DNA from 2 places in the Streptomyces sp. OZ13 genome. Region 1 is predicted to be linked to the other one. Evidence: riboswitches for the same ligand, from Rfam matches in the RefSeq annotation. Region 1 holds a riboswitch; the other holds the start of a gene.
What was found. Region 1 has a riboswitch for thiamine pyrophosphate ahead of ACTMTU_RS28920 (thiamine ABC transporter substrate-binding protein). Riboswitches for the same ligand answer to the same signal wherever they lie in the genome.

Region 1 (3,536 bases):
CTCGGCGGTCTGCCGGTAGATCTCCACCTCGAGAGTGGAGAAGGCGGGGCCGCCGAGGATCTGCACGACACCGAAGGAGGTGAAGGTGAAGAGGAAGACCATGAGGGCGGCCGCGGCGAGCGAGGGCACCAGCGCGGGCAGCGTCACCCGCCGCCAGGCGGCGAGGCGTCCCGCGCCCAGCACCCGGGCGGCCTCCTCCTGGCGGGGGTCGAGCTGCGACCACAGACCGCCGACGGTGCGGACGACGACGGCGTAGTTGAAGAAGACATGCGCGAGGAGGATCGCCCACACCGTGGTGTCCAGCCGGATCCCCCACAGTTCGTCGAGGAGTCCGCCGCGCCCCAACAGGGCCAGGAACGCCGTACCGACGACGACTGTCGGCAGCACGAACGGCACGGTGACCACCGCGCGCAGCAGCCGCTTCCCGGGAAAGTCGAGCCGGGCGAAGACATACGCGCCGGGCAGCGCGATCAGCAGGGTCAGTGCCGTGGACGCCAGCGCCTGCCAGGTGGTGAACCACAGCACGTCGCGGATGTCCGACCGGCCGAGCACCTCGCCGAACCGGCCGAACTGCCAGGCTCCCTCGGCGTGGAGGCCGCGTCCGACGATCGCCGCGACGGGGTAGGCGAAGAAGAGCCCGAAGAACGCGACCGGACCGGCCATCAGGCCGAGCCGTGCCGCGTTCCCGCGCAGGGATGTGCCTACTTCACGACGAGCGAGGACCACGACCGGACCCACTGCTCACGGTTCTTCGCGATGGTGTCCGCGGCAACGGTCTCGGGCTTCTCGACCACCGCGCCGTGCTTGGTGAACAGGGCGGGCAGCTTCGCGTCCTTGACGACCGGGTTGACGAACATGTTGAGCGGCATGTCCTCCTGGAACTTCTTGCTGATCAGGAAGTCCAGCAGCGCCTTGCCGCCCGCCTCGTTCTTCGCGCCCGTCAGCAGGCCCGCGAACTCGATCTGCCGGAAGCAGGTGCCGGTGGCCACGCCGGTGGGCGCCTCCGCGGGCTGCGGCTCGGAGTACAGGACCTCGACCGGCGGGCTGGAGGCGTACGAGACGACGAGCGGGCGGTCGGCCTTGGCCTTCTTGCCGCCGGCGGAGCCGGAGAACTCCTCGTTGTACGCCTGCTCCCAGCCGTCGACGACCTTGACGCCGTTGTCCTTGAGCTTGTTCCAGTAGCTCTGCCAGCCCGACTCGCCGTACTCGCCGATGGTGCCGAGCAGGAAGCCGAGGCCCGGAGAGGAGGTGGCGGCGTTCTCGACGACCAGCATGTTCTTGTACTCGGGCTTCGCGAGGTCGGCGAAGGTCCGCGGCGGCGCGAGCTTCTTGTCGGCGAAGAACTTCTTGTCGTAGTTGACGCAGATGTCGCCGGTGTCGACGGGCGTCACGCGGTGCTTGCCCGCGTCGAGCCGGACCTCCTGCGCGACCTGGTCGAGGCCCTTGGCCTCGTAGGGCGTGAAGAGGTCGTTGTCGAGCGCGCGGGACAGCAGGGTGTTGTCCACGCCGAAGAAGACGTCGCCCTGCGGGGAGCCCTTGGTGAGGATCTCCTTGTTGAGCGCGGTGCCGGCGTCGCCGCTCTTGAGCACCTTGACCGTGTATCCGGTCTGTGCGGTGAACTCCTTGAGGACGGCGTCGGACGCCGCGAAGGAATCATGGCTGACGAGCGTCACGGTCTTCGGGCCGCTCGCCCCGCCGGACGCGTCCTTGTCCTTGGACTCCCCGCCGCACGCCGCGAGTACGCAAACGCCGACGGCGCCGACGAGTGCCGTGCGGACGGCACGCCGAAGCTGGCTTTTCATGATGTTGCTGACTCCCTACGCCGGTATGACCCGGATCAGGTCCGAGGGTCTGCGGCCCGTGGCCGTGAAGGCCTCGCCGCACTCTCAGCGCTGTGGTGCGCTCCCCTGTCGGAATGTTTCGTTGTTCATTTGTGCGAACGCACAGGGCACAGTATCAGCCACGGCCGACGGCCCTGCGGGTCACCGCTCCTGCGCCGCCAGCTGCCCGCAGGCGCCGTCGATCTCCTGGCCTCGGGTGTCCCGGACGGTGACGGGCACACCATGAGCGGCGATGGCCTCCACGAACGCCTTCTCGTCCTCGGGTCGCGAGGCCGTCCACTTCGAACCGGGCGTCGGGTTGAGCGGGATCAGGTTCACATGAACCCGCTTGCCCTTCAGCAGCCGGCCGAGGAGGTCACCGCGCCAGGCCTGGTCGTTGATGTCGCGGATCAGCGCGTACTCGATGGAGATCCGGCGGCCCGACTTCTCCGCGTACTCCCAGGCGGCGTCGAGGACCTCGCGCACCTTCCAGCGGGTGTTGACCGGGACCAGGGTGTCGCGCAGCTCGTCGTCCGGGGCGTGCAGCGACACCGCGAGGCGGCACTTGAAGCCCTCGTCCGCGAAGCGGAGCATCGCCGGCACCAGGCCGACGGTCGAGACCGTGATCCCGCGCTGCGAGAGACCCAGACCGTCCGGCTCGGGGTCGGTGAGCCGACGGATGGCTCCGACGACCCGCTTGTAGTTGGCGAGCGGCTCGCCCATGCCCATGAAGACGATGTTGGACAGCCGGGCCGGCCCTCCGGGCACCTCGCCGTCGCGCAGGGCGCGCATGCCGTCGACGATCTGGTGCACGATCTCGGCGGTCGACAGGTTCCGGTCGAGACCGGCCTGCCCGGTGGCGCAGAAGGGGCAGTTCATCCCGCACCCGGCCTGCGACGAGATGCACATGGTGACCCGGTCCGGGTAGCGCATCAGCACCGACTCGACCAGCGTGCCGTCGTGCAGACGCCACAGCGTCTTGCGGGTGGTGTCGTCGTCGCACGAGATGTGCCGCACCACGGACATCAGATCCGGCAGCAGCTCGGTGGCGAGCTTCTCCCGGGCGGCCGCCGGGATGTCGGTCCACTGGGCGGGGTCGTGGGCGTACCGCGCGAAGTAGTGCTGGGACAGCTGCTTGGCGCGGAACGGCTTCTCGCCGATCGCGGCGACGGCGTCCTTGCGCTCGGCGGGCGTGAGGTCGGCGAGGTGCCGCGGGGGCTTCTTGGCTCCGCGGGGCGCGACGAAGGTGAGTTCTCCTGGCTTGGGCATGGTTCATCCAGTGTCGCAGACGGATTCCCGTGCCCTGCTGGCCTCGGCTTGGCTGACCGGCCCGGGCCCACGTGCCGTCGCCGCCGGGATGTCAGTCGCGGCGAAGGACGCCGCAGCCCCCTTCAAAGCGACAGGACACTCGCGGTGTTGTCCCGCTGGCGCACACCCGCTATAGAATCGAACACGTGTACGGTGTACCTCGTCTCACTCTCCTCCGATTCCTCCGCCGCGTTCAGGAGCAACAGCCGGCGCAGACGGACCGATGGATCGCCGGGGAGGAACGGCGCGCCACCCTCACCGCGCCGCGCGCCCGCCGCAACAGATCCGGAGCTCGTCACCGACGGGCCCATCATGGGGCGAGTGGGGGGCGGCCACGCACACGAGTGGGCCGCCGACCGACCGGCGACGTCCATGGTCGCCGGCCACGCCAAACAGGTCGTCTGCCAC
Region 2 (3,536 bases), on a different contig from region 1:
CGTCCGCCGGCGATGATGGTTTCCGTCGGTTCAGACGGCGAGCGCCTGGGCCCGGCGCTTCACCTCCGTGCCGCGATTCTCGCTGAGCGCCTGGGCAGGCGTGCCCGGCAGGGTCGGGTCGGGGGTGAAGAGCCACTCGAGCATCTCTTCGTCGGTGAAGCCGTCGTCCCTCAGCAGGGTCAGGGTCCCGGACAGGCCCTTGACCACCTTGTTGCCGTCGATGAAGGCGGCAGGCACCTGGAGCGCCCTGTTCTCACCGCGGCGCACGGCGATCAGCTGGCCGTCCTTGACCAACTGCCGCACACGCGTCACCTCGACATCGAGCATTTCCGCGATGTCCGGCAGGTAGAGCCAGGCGGGGACGAGGGCATCGATCTTTGCGTCAATCTCGGTCACGGGGACAAGCCTGCCATCCAGGACCGACAGTCGGTAGCCAGGACCTACCGTGCCGCCGCCTTCAGAGGGACGGAAGGGTCGGCCGCCCGCGCCGGATCCAGCTCGGTCCCGGACACGATCAGCTTGCGGCCCTGTGCCAGATCACGGGGCCTGCTCACCGTCAGCAGGGCCACGAGGACGCCGTCGCGCAGCCACAGCACGGACCAGGTGTCCTCCGCCGGACTGCCGCGCCACAGCAGCGTGTCGGCGGCGCCGTGGTGGCCCGCGTACTGGACGAAACGGCCGAACTGCTCGGACCAGAAGTACGGCACCGGGTCGTACGCCTCCGGGGCCGGGGGCCGGGGCTCCTGGTCGCCGAGGATGTTCGCCGCGACGGTGCGCGGGCCCTGGAGCGCGTTGTCCCAGTGGTGGACGAGCAGCCGCTCGCCGTACCGGCCGGACGGGTAGGAGGCGCAGTCCCCGACGGCGTACACGTCGGGAGCGGAGGCGCGCAGATACTGGTCGGCGACCACCGCGCCGTCCGGGCCGAGCTCGATGCCGGAGCCCGCCAGCAGGGCGGTGGCGGGGCGCGCGCCGATACCGACGACCACGGCGCCGGCCGGGATCCTGCGCCCTCCGGCCAGGACGACGGCTCCCGGCTCGACGGCTTCCACCTTGGCGCCGGTGATCAGCTCGGCCCCGTGCTGCTCGTACCAGGCGGCCATCGGGGCGGCGACCTCGGCGGGCATGGTCCCGGCGAGCGGGCGGCCCGCGGCCTCCACGACGGTGACGCGGCACCCGGCCTCGCGGGCGGCGGTCGCGAACTCGGCGCCGATCCAGCCGGCGCCGACCACGACGATGTCGTGCTGCTCGACGAGCAGCGGCCGCAGCCGGGCGGCATCGTCGAGCGTGCGCAGCAGATGCACACCGGGGACGCCGACGGTGCCCGGCAGGGTGACCGGCTCGGCGCCGGTGGCGAGGACCAGCACGTCGTAGGGGACGGGGCCGGAGACGGTGTCGACCTCGTGCGCGTCGGTCCGCACCCGGGTCACCTCGAGACCCAGGCGCAGCTCGACGCCGAGTGCCTCGAAGTCGATGTCGAAGGCTGAGTCCTCCGCCTTGCCGAGCAGGATCGCCTTGGACAGCGGCGGTCTGTCGTACGGCTGGTGCGGCTCCGCGCCGATCAGGGTGACCGTGCCGGTGAATCCCTGCTCGCGAAGGGCGACCGCGGTCTGCACGCCGGCCATGCCCGCGCCGACGATCACCACGCGCCGCCGCGGCTCGGTCCGCCGTCCTTCGTCCGCCCGCGTCTGCTGCTGCCGTTCGTCCACCCGCACACCATACGTACCTGACTGGGGGTCAGCAGGGGCGGATCAGGAAGCATGCTCCTCCACGACGCTCGTCCCGCTGCCCTCCTGGGACTCCCACTGCCAGCTCTCCTCCAGCCGCACCCGGCCGTCCGGCAGGTCCACGACCGTGGAGAGGCAGTGGCCGGAGGAGGTCCCGCCGTCCGTCTTGAGCTGCACATAACGGAAGTCCAGCCGGTCGCCGTCCCTGGTGCCCACCAGATGGCCGCGGACCACGTCGCCGCCTTCGTACTCGGCCCAGATCCGGCCCCGTTCCTCGTGGTACGTGAACCGGGTCCGGGTGCCGACCTGGCCCGGGGCCTGGTCGGCGACCGGGGAGAGAACAAGTCCGTCGAGCGACTTCGCCACTGCTGCGGCTCCCTTACAACGCGTCGGGGCGTGCGGTTAGGGTGGCCACCGTAAGGCACTCGCGGGAGCCCGGACGTACCGGGCTGAGAGGGAGGCTGGCCGGCCTCCGACCGTACGAACCTGATCCGGGTCATGCCGGCGAAGGGAGGGGCTGGACGCCCATGTCTCGTACACCGAGCCCAGACGTCCTCGTCATCGGGGGCGGAATCATCGGCCTGGTCACGGCTTGGCGCACCGCGCAACGGGGCCTGCGGGTCGCCGTGGCCGACCCGGAACCGGGCGGCGGGGCCGCGCAGGTCGCCGCCGGCATGCTGGCCGCCGTCACCGAACTGCATTACGGCGAGCAGACGCTGCTCGGCCTCAACCTCGAGTCCGCGCACCGCTATCCGGCCTTCGTCGCCGAGCTGGAGGAGACGTCCGGCCGGCGGGTCGGCTACCGCTCCTGCGGCACGCTCGCCGTCGCCCTCGACGCCGACGACAGGGCGCATCTGCGTGAACTGCACGCCCTCCAGCACCGGTCGGGGCTGACGTCCGAGTGGCTCACCGGCCGTGAGTGCCGCCGCCTCGAGCCGATGCTGGCCCCCGGCGTCCGCGGCGGGCTGCGGGTCGACGGCGACCACCAGGTCGACCCCCGCCGGCTGGCCGCGGCCCTGATCGCCGCCTGCGAGCGCGCCGGGATCGACTTCCGCCGCGGCTGGGCGGAGCGGCTGCTCGTGAGCCCCGGCCGGGCGGCCGGGGCGGTACTCGCCGACGGCACGGAGATCTCCGCGGGACAGGTCGTCCTTGCCGGCGGCAGCATGAGCGGACGGCTGGGGGGCGTACCGAAGGACGTGCTCCCGCCCGTACGCCCGGTGAAGGGCCAGGTCCTGCGACTGACCGTGCCACGCCCCTACGCGCCGTTCCTGTCGCGCACGGTGCGCGCCGTGGTCCGCGGCAGCCATGTCTACCTCGTGCCGCGCGAGGACGGCGAGCTGGTGGTGGGCGCGACCAGCGAGGAGCTCGGCTGGGACACGACGGTCACCGCGGGCGGGGTGTACGAGCTGCTGCGCGACGCGCACGAGCTGGTGCCCGGGATCACCGAACTGCCGCTCGTGGAGACCCGGGCGGGACTGCGCCCCGGCTCCCCCGACAACGCGCCGCTGCTGGGCCTCACCGAACTGCCCGGACTGCTGCTGGCCACCGGGCACTACCGCAACGGCGTGCTGCTGACGCCCGTCACCGGCGATGTGCTGGCCGACGCGCTGACGACCGGTGAACTCCCCGAAGTGGCACGGCCCTTCTCACCACGCCGCTTCTCGTCCGTCCTTCAGGAGCAGCCCGCATGAACACCTCCGTGAACGACAGCGTCGACGCCGCTGTCGCCGCCTCCGCCGCTGCCCCCGTCGGTGCCTCGGCCGCCGACGCGGTCGCCGCTTCGGCCGCGGCCGGCGATCGGGTCCGCGTCCT

Region 2: it holds a riboswitch for thiamine pyrophosphate, as region 1 does, so the genes downstream of both, thiO (glycine oxidase ThiO) here and ACTMTU_RS28920 (thiamine ABC transporter substrate-binding protein) in region 1, are expected to answer to the same signal.

What each region holds. Positions count from the first base shown of each region.
Region 1 is NZ_JBQHCZ010000016.1:93,689-97,224, forward strand. It holds gene ACTMTU_RS28915 (ABC transporter permease) at 1-663, opposite strand, end outside; gene ACTMTU_RS28920 (thiamine ABC transporter substrate-binding protein) at 702-1,802, opposite strand; TPP riboswitch at 1,798-1,919, opposite strand; gene rlmN (23S rRNA (adenine(2503)-C(2))-methyltransferase RlmN) at 1,983-3,089, opposite strand.
Region 2 is NZ_JBQHCZ010000006.1:51,821-55,356, reverse strand. It holds gene ACTMTU_RS16815 (Rv2175c family DNA-binding protein) at 31-396, opposite strand; gene ACTMTU_RS16810 (NAD(P)/FAD-dependent oxidoreductase) at 441-1,706, opposite strand; gene ACTMTU_RS16805 (hypothetical protein) at 1,749-2,090, opposite strand; TPP riboswitch at 2,142-2,254, shown strand; gene thiO (glycine oxidase ThiO) at 2,252-3,415, shown strand; gene thiS (sulfur carrier protein ThiS) at 3,412-3,536, shown strand, end outside.